Regions from separate parts of the Bradyrhizobium sp. S3.12.5 genome, predicted to be linked through region 1. Evidence: riboswitches for the same ligand, from Rfam matches in the RefSeq annotation. Region 1 holds a riboswitch; the other holds the start of a gene.
The links. Region 1 has a riboswitch for cobalamin ahead of ABIC09_RS02395 (DUF1636 family protein). Riboswitches for the same ligand answer to the same signal wherever they lie in the genome.
Positions count from the first base shown of each region.

Region 2: linked by a shared signal. The riboswitch ahead of metE (5-methyltetrahydropteroyltriglutamate--homocysteine S-methyltransferase) and the one ahead of ABIC09_RS02395 (DUF1636 family protein) in region 1 are both predicted to bind cobalamin.

Region 1 covers NZ_JBEPRF010000002.1:36,148-43,603, reverse strand. Annotated here, with positions in the region: gene cbiB (adenosylcobinamide-phosphate synthase CbiB) at 1-593, shown strand, start outside; gene cobD (threonine-phosphate decarboxylase CobD) at 605-1,570, shown strand; gene ABIC09_RS02405 (cobyric acid synthase) at 1,559-3,007, opposite strand; gene cobO (cob(I)yrinic acid a,c-diamide adenosyltransferase) at 3,048-3,683, opposite strand; cobalamin riboswitch at 3,724-3,943, shown strand; gene ABIC09_RS02395 (DUF1636 family protein) at 4,040-4,414, shown strand; gene cobW (cobalamin biosynthesis protein CobW) at 4,411-5,445, shown strand; gene cobN (cobaltochelatase subunit CobN) at 5,445-7,456, shown strand, end outside.
Region 2 covers NZ_JBEPRF010000031.1:21,249-28,704, forward strand. Annotated here, with positions in the region: partial or broken gene metE (5-methyltetrahydropteroyltriglutamate--homocysteine S-methyltransferase) at 61-2,368, opposite strand; cobalamin riboswitch at 2,470-2,663, opposite strand; gene ABIC09_RS33190 (4Fe-4S binding protein) at 2,793-2,996, opposite strand; gene ABIC09_RS33195 (EAL domain-containing response regulator) at 3,595-4,809, opposite strand; partial or broken gene ABIC09_RS33200 (ABC transporter ATP-binding protein) at 5,874-5,960, shown strand; gene ABIC09_RS33205 (hypothetical protein) at 6,175-6,618, opposite strand; gene ABIC09_RS33210 (hypothetical protein) at 7,067-7,456, opposite strand, start outside.

The DNA of each region.
Region 1 (7,456 bases):
GCGGCGACATCGCCGCGGCCCGCGCGGCGGTCTCGCGCATCGTTGGTCGCGATCCCGCCGCGCTCGATGAAGCCGGCATCGCGCGCGCGGCGCTCGAGAGCCTTGCGGAGAATGCGTCCGACGGCATCGTCGCGCCGGTGTTCTGGGGTGCGCTGTTCGGCCTGCCCGGTATTTTGGGCTACAAGGCGATCAACACGCTCGACTCCATGATCGGCCATCGCAACGAACGGCACGAAGCCTTTGGCTGGGCCGCGGCGCGCATCGACGACGTCGCGAATTTCATTCCGGCGCGTCTGACCGGCTTTCTGTTCGTGATGCTGGCGCCGCGACGAGCCGCTGCGCTGTCGTGCATGATGCGCGATGCGCGCCGTCATCGATCGCCCAATGCCGGCTGGCCGGAGGCGGCGATGGCGGGAGCGCTCGGCGTGCGGCTCAGCGGCCCTCGCATCTATCACGGCAGCATCACCGACGAGCCCTGGCTGAACGGAGGCGCGCGCGATCCGCTTGCGGCCGACATCGGCGAGGGATTGACCGTCTACCGTCGGGCCATGCTGCTGCTCGCGGGGCTCCTTGCGATCCTGGCCTGCGCGTGAAAGAACAGGGCATGCGCGAGCACGGTGGAAATCTTGATCTGGCCCGGCAGCGTTTTGGCGGACGCGCAGAGGATTGGATTGATCTGTCGACCGGAATCAACCGGCTCACCTATCCGGTGGGCGAGATCGCCGCGCATCATTGGCAGGCGTTGCCGTCGCGGTCCGAGCTCGACGCCCTGCTTCAGACGGCCCGGCATGCCTATGGCACGAGCGCGCCGATCGTTGCGATGGGCGGCGCACAGGCTGCCATTCAATTGCTCCCGCAACTCGCGCCGCGCGGCCGCGCGCGCATTCTCGCGCCGACCTACAACGAATATGCCGCCGTTCTGTCGGCTGCGGGATGGGAGGTCGAGGAGGTGAGGGCGCCCGACGCGCTGGCGGGGGCGAACCTTGCCATCGTCGTCAATCCCAACAATCCCGACGGCCGCCGTTATGCGCCGAAGGATCTGCTCGCGCTGTTGCCGCGCGTCGGTCACCTCGTCATCGACGAGAGTTTTGCGGACGGCATTCCCGAGCTCTCGCTCGCTTCGGAAGCGGGGCGGCCGGGGCTGCTGATCCTGCGCTCGTTCGGAAAGTTCTATGGTCTTGCCGGCCTGCGGCTCGGCTTCGCGATCGGTCATGCGGATGACGTCGGCAGAATCGCGGCGGCGTCAGGTCCATGGCCGGTGTCGGGCGCGGCGATCGCGATTGGCTGCCGCGCCTTGCGCGATGACGCCTGGGCCAAGGCGACGTCAGCGCGGCTTGCCCGCGACTGCGTTCGCCTCGACGACATCGCGCAGTCGCAAGGCTGGCGGCTGGTTGGCGGTGCGCCCCTGTTTCGCCTCTACGAGGCGCCGGATGCGCGTGCCGCGCAGGACAAGCTCGCGCGTGGCCAGATCTGGTCCCGCGTCTTCGCGCAAAACCCGACATGGCTGCGCCTTGGGCTTCCGGGCGCTGAGGCCGAATGGTTGCGCCTTGCCGAGGTCCTAGCGCGCTAACGCGAGGAGGCCTTCGACGTCGAGATGCTTTTCGATGTGATCGGCGAGTGCGTCGAGCGCGCTCTCGACCCTGGCGTGATAGGGCTCGTCGCCCGCGGGAATGTCGAGCTTTGCAAGGAATGCCCTGCGAAATGCGTCCGACGTAAAGAGGCCGTGCAGATAGCTGCCTTGCACGCGCCCATCGCGTGAGATCGCGCCTTCGGGCTCGCCGTTCAGTTTGGAGAACGGCCGCGCGCGATCAGGTCCATCGGTGCGACCGATGTGGATCTCGTAGGCCTGGACCGGCTGATCCGTCGCCGCATGGACCGCCGTCACACGCGTCAGCGTCTTCTGCGGGCTCATCACAGTTTCCACATCCAGCAGGCCAAGGCCCGGCGTGTCGCCCGCGGGCCCCTCAATGCCATCAGGGTCGGCGACGCTGCGTCCGAGCATCTGATAGCCGCCGCAGAGGCCGAGCACATGACCGCCCCTGCGGTGATGCGCGAGCAGATCGATGTCCCAGCCCTGTGCGCGCAGAAAGGCGAGATCGCCGCGGGTGGATTTTGAGCCGGGGATGATGACGAGGCTGACATCGCCCGGGATCGCTTCGCCCGGACGCACAATCACGAGATCGACACCCGGCTCGAGCTTCAGCGGATCGAGATCGTCGAAATTGGCAATCCGCGACAGCCCGAGGCAGGCAATCTTGCACTGGTCTGGCTTGCGCGCGTCGCTTAAGCCCAGCGCATCCTCGGCCGGCAGCTCGCCGGCGCGCGCGAACCAGGGCAGCACGCCAAGGCCGCGCCATTCGGTCTTCGCTTCGATCAGCCTGTAGCCGTCGTCGAACAGCGTGGGATCGCCGCGGAACTTGTTGATGACAAAACCCTGGATCATCGCGGCATCGTCGGGGTCGATCACCGTCTTGATGCCGACGAGCTGCGCGATGACGCCGCCGCGATCGATGTCGCCGACCAGCACGACGGGCACGTCGGCCTTGCGCGCAAAGCCCATATTGGCGATGTCGGCCTTGCGCAGATTCACCTCGGCCGGACTGCCGGCGCCTTCGACCAGCACCAGATCGGAGCGCGCCTTCAGCCGCTCAAAGCTCTCCAGCACCGCGCCCATCAAGGAAGGCTTCATCGCCGCGTATTCGCGTGCACGCGCGGTCGCGATGCGCTTGCCCTGCACGATGACCTGCGCGCCGACATCCGTCTCGGGTTTCAGCAGCACCGGGTTCATGTCGGTGTGCGGCTCGACGCCGGCGGCGAGCGCCTGCAGCGCCTGGGCGCGGCCGATCTCGCCACCATCGATGGTGACGGCGGCATTGTTCGACATGTTCTGCGGCTTGAACGGGAGCACGCGGAGTCCGCGGCGCGTGAAGGCGCGCGCGAGACCGGCGACGATGAGCGATTTGCCCACGTCCGAGCCGGCTCCCTGGATCATCAATGCGCGCGCCATGGTTTTTTTAAGAGCTTGGTTTTTTCAGAGCTTGGTGTCTTCAGAACTCGACGCCGGCCTGCGCCTTGATGCCGGAGCGGAACGGATGCTTCACCAGCGTCATCTCGGTGACGAGATCGGCGATCTCGATCAGCTCGTCCTTGGCGTTGCGCCCGGTGAGCACGACATGCGTCATCGGCGGTTTCGAGGTCTTCAGGAAATCGACGACCTCCGCGATGTCGAGATAGTCGTAGCGCAGCGCGATGTTGATCTCGTCGAGCACGACCATGCGCAGATTGGAATCGAGAATCAGTTCCTTCGCCTTGTCCCAGCCGGCGCGCGCGGCCGCGATGTCGCGGGCGCGGTCCTGCGTCTCCCAGGTAAAGCCTTCGCCCATCGCATGGAACTGGCAGAGCTCGCCAAAATGGCCGGTGAGCAGGCGCCGCTCGCCGGTATCCCAGGCGCCCTTGATGAACTGCACGACGGCGCAGGGGAAGCCGTGGGCGACGCAGCGCACGATCATGCCGAAGGCGGAGGAGGACTTGCCCTTGCCGGCACCGGTATGGACGATGATGAGGCCCTTTTCGCCGCTCTTGGTCGCCATGATCTTGTCGCGCGCGACCTTGATTTTCGCCATCTTCGCGGCATGCCTGGCGTCGGCTTCCGCGGCCGTTTTTGTATCCGGTTCAGGCGTCATCGTACCCGGTCCTTCGGCTTGACAAGAGGCGGCCGGGGGCAAATGGTGACCCGGCGTTGGTTCCTGTCCTATGACAGGCGAAGAGGGAATGCGATAGGGTCCGAATCGGCAAGATTTGGGTCCAAACTGCAGCCGCCCCCGCGACCGTGACCGGAGAGATGCCCAAAGCCACTGATCCTACTTGCGGATCGGGAAGGCGGGGATCGAAGGGGAAACCCTGCTCCGCAAGCCGGGAGACCTGCCAGCGCGGACGATTCTTGAACCGGCGGACGGGGTGTTCCGCGACGGGGAAACGGGCCTTCGCAAGAACGGTTCGTGTGCCTCTTCGCCTCCCGCAGATACTTCTGGAAGAGGCGATGACCGTTACACTTCACGTCTGCATCACCTGCCGTGCCGGCGAGACGCCGAGCGAAGGCGAGGCGACACCCGGCAAGCGCCTGCATGGAGCGATCCTCGAGGCCGGCGTGCCCGACGGCGTCAATGTGGTTCCCGTCGAATGCCTGTCTGCATGCAGCCAGGGCTGCTCGGTGGCGCTCAGCGCGCCCGGCCGCTGGTCCTATGTCTATGGCCGGCTGTCGGATGCCAACGCGCAGGACGTGGTCGCGGGCGCTGCCGCCTATGCCGCCGCGCCCGATGGCCTCGTGCCGTGGCGCAGCAGGCCTGAGATCTTCCGCAAGCAGTCGCTTGCCCGCATTCCCCCCATTGCCGTGTTGCCGGAGGCCGCCGAATGAACTCGCTCGCAAAAGTCCCTGTGACGGTGGTCACCGGCTTTCTCGGCTCCGGCAAGACGACGCTGATCCAGCATCTGCTCGCCAATCCCAACGGCAAGAAGCTCGCCGTGCTTGTCAACGAGTTCGGCAGCGAAGGCGTCGACGGCGAGATCTTGAAGTCCTGCGCGGATGCGAACTGCCCCGAAGAGAACATCGTCGAGCTCGCCAATGGCTGCATCTGCTGCACCGTTGCGGATGATTTCATTCCGACCATGGAGAAGCTCTTGGCTCGCCCGGTGCGGCCCGATCACATCCTGATCGAGACTTCGGGGTTGGCGCTGCCAAAGCCGCTGCTGAAGGCGTTCGACTGGCCGGAGATCCGCTCGCGCATCACGGTTGATGGCGTGATCGCGCTCGCCGATGCCGAGGCGGTCGCCGCCGGCCGCTTTGCGCCGGATCCGGCTGCGGTCGAAGCGCAACGTGCGTCGGACGACAATCTCGATCACGAGACGCCACTGTCGGAAGTGTTCGAGGACCAGATCGCCTGCGCCGACATCGTGCTGCTGACCAAGGCCGATCTTGCGGGCGCAGCCGGCATTGAGGCCGCCAAGGCGTTGATCACCGCCGAGATGCCGCGCCGCGTACCGATGCTGCCGGTGACCGACGGCGCGATCGATGCGCGCGTCATCCTTGGCCTCGGTGCTGCCGCCGAGAACGATCTCGCCGCGCGCCCCTCGCATCATGATGGCGAGGAGGACCACGAGCACGACGATTTTGCCTCCGTCGTGATCGATCTTCCTGAGGTCACTGACATCGATGCACTGGTCGCATCGGTCCAGAAGCTGTCACGTGAGCAGAACGTGCTGCGCGTCAAGGGCTACATCGCGGTCGCGGGCAAGCCGATGCGCCTGCTGCTGCAGGCCGTCGGCGAGCGTGTGCGGCATCAGTTCGACAAGCCCTGGGGCGCGGGTCACAGGCAGTCAAAGCTCGTCGTGATCGGCGAGCACGGCGATATCGACGCGGCCGCGATCAAGGCGGGATTGGGAGTCTGATGCACGTCGTCTTCCGCGAGAGCCGCGGTCTCGAGGAGACCGCGACGCCAAGGGACATCGGCCAGGACCCGGCCGATCTCGTGGTGCTCTCGTACTCGGATTCCGACCTCGCGGCGTTCGCGGCCGGCTGGCGCCGCGGCCGCACCAGCCTGCCGTCGCTGCGGCTGGCGAATCTCGCGGAGCTCCGTCATCCGCTCTCGGTCGACACCTATATCGAGCGCACGTTGTCGCGGGCGCGCGGCATCCTGGTGCGGCTGATCGGCGGTGAGTCCTATTGGCCGTACGGGCTGGCGGCGCTGCAGCAGCTGGCGAAGGATCGCAACATCGTGCTCGCCGTGCTGCCGGCTGATGGTCGTGACGACACGCGGCTCGATGCCTATTCCACCTTGCCGGTCTCAACACTGCGCCGGCTGAAAGTGCTCTGCGACACCGGCGGCCCCGTCGCCGCGCAAGCCGCGATCGCGCAACTCGCGCTGGCATCTGGCCTATACGCCGGGCCGGTCGTCGGCGAGATGACCGTTCCCGAGATGGGCTTTTACGATCCCCCACGCGGCGTCATCGGCGCGCCGGTGCCGAGTGAAGGGAAGCCACGCGCGCTGGTGACGTTCTATCGCTCCTATCTCACGGCTGCCGAAACCGGTCCGGTCGATGCGCTGATCGCGGCGCTGCGCGAACAGGGGTTTGACGCTCACGGCGCGTTCGTCACCTCCCTGAAGGCCGCAGGCGTTGCGGATTGGCTGAGGACGTATCTCGCGAACAATCCTCCGGCGGCGATCGTCAATGCGACGGCGTTCTCGGCGATGGGGGACGACGGCACGACGCCGTTCGATGCCGCGTCATGTCCGGTGTTCCAGGTCGCGCTCTCATCGGCGCGACGCGAGGACTGGGCGGAATCGCTGCGCGGCCTGTCGCCGGGCGATCTTGCGATGCATGTTGTGCTGCCCGAGGTCGACGGGCGCCTGTTCGCGGGCGTGGTGAGTTTCAAATCGGCTGCGATGCGGGATATCGATCTGCAATTTTCGCATCTGGCTCATCAGCCGGATCAAGAGCGCGTGGGAGCCGTCGCCGCCCGCGTGGCGGCCTGGCGGCGGCTTGCGGAGACGCCGGCTGCCGAGAAGCGGCTGGCCATCGTGCTCTCGAACTATCCCGGCCGTCCGCACCAGATCGCGCATGCGGTCGGTCTCGACGCGCTCGCCTCGGTCGAAGCGCTGGTGTCCGATCTCACTGAAGCCGGCTTCGATGTTCCGCCAGTTGAAGCGCTGGGCGCGACACTGCTCAAACAGCAATTGACCTGGAGCGTCGCCGAGTACCGCGTGGCGCTCTCGCGCCTCCCGCAAAGTTTGCAGGACGATCTCGCACAAGCCTGGGGGACGCCGGAGAACGATCCGAGCTGCCGCGATGGTGCGTTCCACTTCGCTGCGATCCAGTGCGGTCACTCGATCATCGCAGTCCAGCCCGAGCGTGGCGACGCGACCACGCGCGATTCCGACTATCACGATCTCGCCCGTACGCCGCGCCATGCCTATGTCGCGTTCTATCTCTGGCTCCGGGAGCAGGAGATTGATGCCGTCGTGCATATGGGCGCGCATGGCACGCTGGAATGGCTGCCCGGGAAATCCGTGGCGCTGTCGTCGCGCTGCTGGCCGGAAGCGCTGATCGGCGCTCTGCCTGTCATCTATCCCTTCATCGTCAACGATCCCGGCGAGGCCGCACAGGCCAAGCGCCGCATCGGTGCCGTCACTATCGGCCATCTGCCGCCGCCGCTTGAACAATCTGCGGTACCGGAAAGCCTGCGCCGGCTTGAACGTCTGCTCGACGAATATTCGACCGCTGACGGTCTCGATCCCGCCCGCCGCCAGCGCCTGATCGCTGCGATCCGCGACGAGGCGCGCACGGCAGGCCTCGAGGACGATCTCGGCCTGGATACCTCGGCCGCGCCGGCCGAAGCGATCCCGCGGATCGATCGCTTCGTCTGCGATCTCAAGGAAAGCCAGTTCGGCGATGGCCTGCA
Region 2 (7,456 bases), on a different contig from region 1:
GGCGTCACAAGCTCCCAAAGCGTATTCACAAACGCGTTGACCAAACGCTCCGCACCACCATGACTCAGCCCGCAACTTGCGTGCGGCGGACACCATATTGACGAGCACGGGACGCACCTCCTCCCACCTTCGCGTTTCAAGTCCGCAGTCGGGATTGATCCAGAGCTGCCGATCGGAAACTCGCTGCCGCGCCAACATAATCAGCTGCTTGATCTCCGCCGCTGCGGCAATGCGCGGTGAATGAATGTCATAGAAGCCGTGCCCGATCTCATTGGGATATTTCTAGCTCTGGAAGGCATCGAGCAATTCCATTTTAGAACGCGAGGTCTCAATTGAAATCACGTCGGCATCCATTGCTGCGATCGCATCGATGATTTCGTTGAACTCGGAATAGCACATGTGGGTATGGATCTGAGTTCGGTCGTCGACCGCCGAGGAGCAAACGCGGAAGCTGTCCACTGCCCAATCGAGCTAGTTCTTCCACTGCGATTTGCGTAGCGGCGATCCCTCGCGCAACGCAGCCTCATCGATCTGGATCATGCTCGCTCCGGCTGCCTCAAGCTCGATGACCTCATCCCGGATCGCGAGAGCGATCTGTCGGCATGTCTCGCTCCGCGGGATGTCGTCACGGACGAACGAACAGTTCAGGATCGTCACCGGTCCGGTCAGCATAGCTTTGACGGGTTTTTTGGTCAGAGACTGCGCATAGCGCCACCACTCAACGGTCATGGGCTTCGGCCGGGAGACATCTCCGAACAGAATAGGCGGACGAACGTACCGCGAGCCATAAGACTGAACCCAGCCGTGCTTGGTGAAAGCGAAGCCCAACAGCTGCTCGCCAAAGTATTGAACCATGTCATTGCGCTCGAACTCACCGTGGACGAGCACGTCCAGGCCGATATCTTCCCGCCGCTGCACGGTACGGGCTGTCTCCGCTTTCAGAAGGTGCTCGTACTGCGTGTCATTCAGCGCTCCCCGTGCATGAGCCGCACGCGCATTCCGGACGTCGGTCATTTGCGGGAAGGATCCTATGGTTGTCGTTGGAAACATCGGCAATGCGAACGCGGCGCGCTGGACGTGGGCGCGCTGGGTGAATGCGCTGCGACTGCGACGCATGCTATCGTCGATCGCGGCCATTCGTCCGGCGATGTTCGCGTTGTGGATCGTGGGGGATGTTGCGCGCGTGACGGCGGCGTCCTCCGAGAACGCAAGTGAATCGGCCACCTCGACAGCATGGCCGGCCAGCGCTTTGCCCAATATCGAAAGTTCCTTGATCTTCTGAACTGAGAACGCCAGCCACGTCTTCAGATTGGGATCGAGATCGGTCTCTAGCTCAATGTCGATCGAACATGAAGCAGCGAGCAGGAGGGAGCAACCTGAACACAGTCCCTGCCCAGGTTTTTGACCAGAGGGGCAAGTGGCGGAGCAGCGACGGAAGATTGGAGCGCCACACGTTGCGCCCATCGACGACGCCTAACGAGACCACGAGATCTCTACGGGCGGTGGCCACAATTGTGTCCAACTGCTCGGGCGCCCGAACCAGGTCCAAATGAAGCCCGGCAACGGGCAAGGCCAAGGTTGTTTCAAGATTGTCGCCGATGGCCCCGAAATAAGTGGCCAGCATGATTTTAAGCGCCGGCACGGCCTTTGCGAAATGAGCATAGGCCCGGCGGACAGCCGCCCGAAATGCCTCATCCAGGTCCATCACTAGGAATGGCTCATCGAGCTGAACCCATTCAGCACCGCGCGAGGCTAGTTCGCGGAGAACATCGACATAGACTGGGAGGAGCCGATCGAGCAACGACAACGGATTGAATGCTGGATTTGAGCTTTTGCCGAGCTTCAGGAAAGTGACTGGGCCAACCAGGACGGGACCCTGGGAGCCGAGACTTTTTGCCTCCTCATACTCCTCGATCGGCTTTCGAGAGGAATACCTAAGGATTTGATGCTGTTGAAATTCCGGCACCATGTAGTGGTAGTTGGTATCGAACCACTTCGTCATCTCCTGCGCGGCTACGCCAGGCCCATGCTGAGCGTGACCACCATCCTGAGCGCCACATGCCATGGTGAGGTAGGTCTTGCGCGACACAGGACCGCCGGTCCAGCCGTATACGTCGGGAATGGCGCCGACCATTACGCTAGTATCGAGCACATGGTCGTAGAGCGAGAAGTCATTCGAAGGAATGACGGTCGCGCCGCGGGATTTCTGCCGTGCCCAATTCGCGGCACGAAGTCCACTTCCCGCCTCGAGGAGCTCGGCTGCGCTGGACTTTCCCGCCCAGTAGCTCTCGAGCGCGAACTTGAGCTCGCGTCGTGGGCCGATGCGTGACGTCCCCAGTGTGGCAACGGGAAGCGAACGAATAGACATAGCTTAGACCCCATGATTGGGGCAAAGGCCATGGCGGACGCGTGCAGCGAATGTCGCGTGAGCGACAGCTGTTAGGTGCACCACCGGGACACCCCGCCCGTGGACGATATCTTGTCGAGGCAGGTCTGCTGGCTCGCGGGTCGTCGCTGCTGTCCGGCCTTCCCGAAGCCGCCTGGCTTCAGTGACTTCGTTGGACAGCGGCTCGCCGCTCACAGTTGCGGGGGCAGCGCCGGGATTACACCGGCTTCCCTCTTAGCTCCGGATCAAACCGGAGACCACGACTTCCGGCATTTTGCGGACGGGGCTCGATGCGTCAACCCACCGAGCCTGGCTGCGTGTTGCCCAAGTCATTGCGAGCCGTACTAGGTCGGCTATGACGGTCTTAGGCGAAATCGAGCGATGAAGGTTTCTCGACGCGGGTTGGTTATGCTGTCTTAGACGGGACACAGGTGTCAGGCACCGGACAGACGACCGCGCATTGCGGCGTGTCGCAATGGCCCTCGCACTCCGTACACTTCTTGGCGTCGATAACGTAAATGTCGCGCTTGAGGCTGATCGCCGCGTTGGGACACTCGAACTCACATGCACCGCAAACCGTACATTGCGAAGCGACGATCTTGTAAGCCATACCTTCCGACTCCTTTGGGCGAACGATGCCATTCGCGATCCCTTTCAAGGGCCGTGCCAAACGGACGCGCTCAATGCTGGGCAATTCGCGCAATTGTGCTGCCCGGGTCTGAGACCATGTTGCGTCTGCGACAGCAACAGGCCGCCTTAATTTCGAGCGATACGAGCCCTCGGGCCCTACTCCGAGAGCCACTCGCGACTCATCCGCTGCGCGCTGCCAGGTTTGTCTATCACAGCAGCGCGGGACCAAGCGAGGCTCGACGATTACGAACCGGCGGCGCGACTAAAAGCCGCGAGCCAACGCGCGTCTACGCCGGATCTCGGCAGACCTTCGGTCACACGCCTTGACCGGAGGTTTTGTGCAAACCTCGCTGATGGCTGCAACGTTATCTCCGCGGAACTGGCTGAGACTGGCCAAGAACAGTCTGTGCTACAAAACGCTACGCGTGGCTTCGGAGAGAAATGAAGTTGCGCTGGGAGGAGCGACGCTGGCTTTGCAAAGTGACCGCCTGTCAGCACGCCTGGTACCGACTAGGCGCAGCAGTGCGGACGAGCGCTGGTCCGCTTTGCCTGACCGTGCTTAGCCACCTGTCGTGCAACTATTTTGGACGAAGTGGAGAAGGGCTGAAGGATGATTGTGCAAATTGCTTCAGCGGCATGGCCTTTCCGAACAGATGGCCCTGCGCAAGGTCGAAGCCGAGTTCGGTCACAGCAATCAGGTCGGCCTCGCTCTCCACACCTTCGGCGACAGTGCGCACACTGTACTCTTTGGCTAGATCAACGATATGGCGGCACACGGTTCGCTTCAGGGCCCCATTTCCGCAACCAGCGATGAACTGCCGTTCCACTTTCAACTTCATGAACGGGAATTTTTCCACCCCCATGAGCTGCGGCCAATTGGTGCCGACATTGTCGATTGCAAAGCCAATGTTGTGAAAGCGAACCTCACGCGCGACCTCGATCAGGAGATCTAGGTTCTGGATGGCCTCCTTGCTCTCGATTTCAATCGTCAAGCCGCCGAAATCCGGGTGCGACGGCATGCGCTGACAGAGATCACGTACCGCCTGCGGGTCAATCAGGAATGCGGCCGGCAGATTGACGGAGAGATCGATGGAAGTTTGGTGCTCCAGAAGATAGTGCCAATCCTTGATGGCGCGGTCGATCACGAACTGCGACAACTCCCTAAAATGCGGATCGTGAGGCTCCGGGATGAAATAGGCCGGTGGAACAACGCCCCAGGTCGGGTGCCGCATTCGCACAAGCGCCTCGGCGCCGCGGCGGCTGAGGGTACACGCGTCAAACTTCGGCTCATACCAGAGCTCAAGCCAGCCAGCGTGTAAGGCTTCTCCGACATGGACCGCCGGACGGGGCGCCGGCTCTCTGGGCAAGAGCATGGCGACCCGATCGCGCAACGTCTCAGCTGCAAACGGCGTTCTCAGTGGCGGCAGCATAGCAAGTCCATATTCGCCCCCGACCTGTTGCACTGCCGTGATGATGATCGACTCGCGGGCGCCGAACGCCAGCACTTTGCCCGCAAATTCTTCGCGTACGAGTATCTCGAGCAATCGTCCAGGCTCGATGCGATCCGAGCCAATGCCGAGCAGGATCAGATCAGGGAACTCCGTGCAGAGTACGTGCGACAACTCGTCAGCAGTGCCGCATTCGCTGATAACAAACCCCATACCCTCCAGCACATCCCGAAGAAAGGCGCGCAGATGCCGCTTTCCGACCGCCACGCACGCTCGCGGCCGCACCTTACGGTGCCCGAAGATTACAGGTTTTCGTCCGACAAGTTCGGCCTGCCCATGCCCCATCGCAACCACTCCCGTTCCGTGATGGTCCCTTAAACGAGGAGCGAAGGTCCAAACAAGCTGTGCTTGGCATTATCTTTCGATTCTTCGAGGTAAGCTTAAGATGGTGCATTAGCGTGCAAAATCTTTCGCGATGTTGTTCACACGATTTTGTCGGCGCACGCGTATGACACCTGGTGGACTTCGCGCAACTTTGTACGGGTGACGCACGCGACTTGGGGCATCTCACATTCCGACGCGCCGAGCTGATGCGCCTATGGCCGCGGCGAATATCATGGTGCAAGGTCTACAGCATGGAGCCGCTCGTGAGCGACGGTCGGCAATCGCTTGGGCTGTCCACGCGCGAATGTACGGTCTGGTGGATTTATGTTCCAATCGAAGAAAGTCCACAACGAGTTCTCAGCTGATCAAGTCGCAGTCGATTCTGAGAACGGCAACAGCTTGCACTTTCTTCACCTGTGTTGCTTATACCGAGTGCGGAGGTCCTATTCCCTACCGAGGTTGATAGTTGCTCTCAATTGCGTTTTCTGTATCTTTCTGACGATGACTTTCCTCAAGAGGGGCTAACGCGGCGGGTGTTCGTATTGGCGCTGAAGCGCAAGGCCTGCTCCACGCGGGCACGGCTATGCGCAAAGGCCGGCCGGGAGATGAGGACACGATCGCAGAAGCGGTCGAAAAGCTACTTTCCGAACTAGGTGGCCCCGGACCAGAGTTCAGCCTTGAAGACGCGAAGCAGGCGGCCTTGTCGCCTGATTCAGGATCCCGACAAGGTCTACATTTTTGTCATCGAGCAACAAGCCACACGGCAGATTGTAGGGGTCGCCACCATCTCCGCCGTACAGGCCGTGAGAAGCAGCTGGAGCGTACGGTGTGCTTCAGGTATGGATTTCCCGCGACTTCCGAAGCTCTCACCACGGTCGGCATTTGCTCGAGGCGGTACATGCGGAGGCGAAGCCCGGTGCTGGCAGATGATTGAGGTTGCGTTGCCTCCGGATAGCTATCCGGCCCTGACGGCGCTTGGTCTCTGATCATCGAATACGACGGCTGGCCGAAGGGTTTGAAGATAAGTCGGCCTGAAAGGGTTCGAGGAGCGCTATCCGCATCAATTGTCCGGCGGGCAGCGCAAGCGTGTCGCGATGGCCCAGACGCTGATCCAAGCCTGGAGCGCCGCTGCCGACTGCGATGATGTTCACATCGCGCGGGCCCAATCCTGATTTCTTGATGTAGTAACGCGCCATGGTGTCGGTCGATAACCCCGGCGCCGTGATCCCGAGCTTAAGACCCTTCAGGTCGGCGCCGGCTTGACTTTATCGCCTAGCTCAGTGGGAACGCCGAGAACTTGCTCGCGTCGCCTGAGCCGTGATCGTGTCAGGGCCGCGCATTCTCGCCGCTGACGAACAGCCGTTTTGCCCGACGGTCGCTCGTGTCGAAATCCGCAAAGCGGTCCTCATTATGCGCCGGCCACCGGATAGGCGACATCGATACAAGCCTCGGTACACCGTCCCGCTTTATCACCGCTCCTCCACTCGCCGCCCACCGCACATTTGCCGCCACGAAGTCCGGGGCAATTGATATTGCACTGAATTCCGTGACTGAGACTTCAGGATAAGGCGCATTGGGTCCCGTACCGTATGCTTCCAAAGTTAATACGCAATCGACCATGGCCGGAAGGTTCTCGGACGTCAGTTGCGTGGCAGGATAGCCATCAAATTCAGCTGTGCAGCTGAATAGCCCATTGTTTTGCGCCGTAAGCGTCATGCGACCGATCACGACCGTGCCCGGAGCGACCTCTTCCCAGTGCGTCGTAAACATCAGATCGTTCTGGCCTCCGACCCAAAAGCTCGCGAGCCCCCACGCATTGGTGCTGCCGCGAGCCGGAGATGGCCCCCATTGGAGCACCGGCTGAACGATATGATCGCCGGCTGCATCCTGCAGTCCGCTGAATAAGTAAATCGTCTGACCATTCGCGACGGCTGGAGGTGCGGGCACCGTCCATCGCGCCACAAATGAGGCGATTGGCTGTGCAGACCGGTTTGTCCAGCTAGACCACGACTGCCATCCTCCCGGCGCCGCCGCCACTTCGACCGCGGCCTCGTGGTCGATGGATGTCCACGCGTCGGTCCGGAATGTTCGTAATTCCCAACCCCGATCGGTCTGGCGTACATGCGTTCCGCCCCGGACTTGCCGAACTTGCGACCCCCTCCGCGGCCCCTTTGAAGTAAAAAAGATCTCATTCATTGACGTACCCTGCGCAATGACATCATCTCAGCGGGCGGACTCCCGACAACTGCGTTGTAAGTTGATTAATGTTGATCTGCTCGATGAGCCGATCCGCCTTCGCTCTGCCAGACGTCCGGAATGGTGTTCCGGCCGTGTCGCCGCGCGCAAACGCAAACGTCAGTTTGTCAGTGTTGACTTCGGAGAAGGACCCAAGATTGCTCCCAGGTCCGATAAAGCTGGTCAGCGTCCAGGTCGGCCCGCCGTTTACATTTTTCGTCACGACGAAATTGACGTACCTTCCGAAGACACCGCCGTCATCGGAAAGCTTCTTACCCCAATCAACATGTTGCGAGGTAAAGGCAAGCTCGACGGTTCTCTTCAGACCCAGCTCACCCGCGAGATTTGTATCAATCGGCCAGCATTCCGCCAG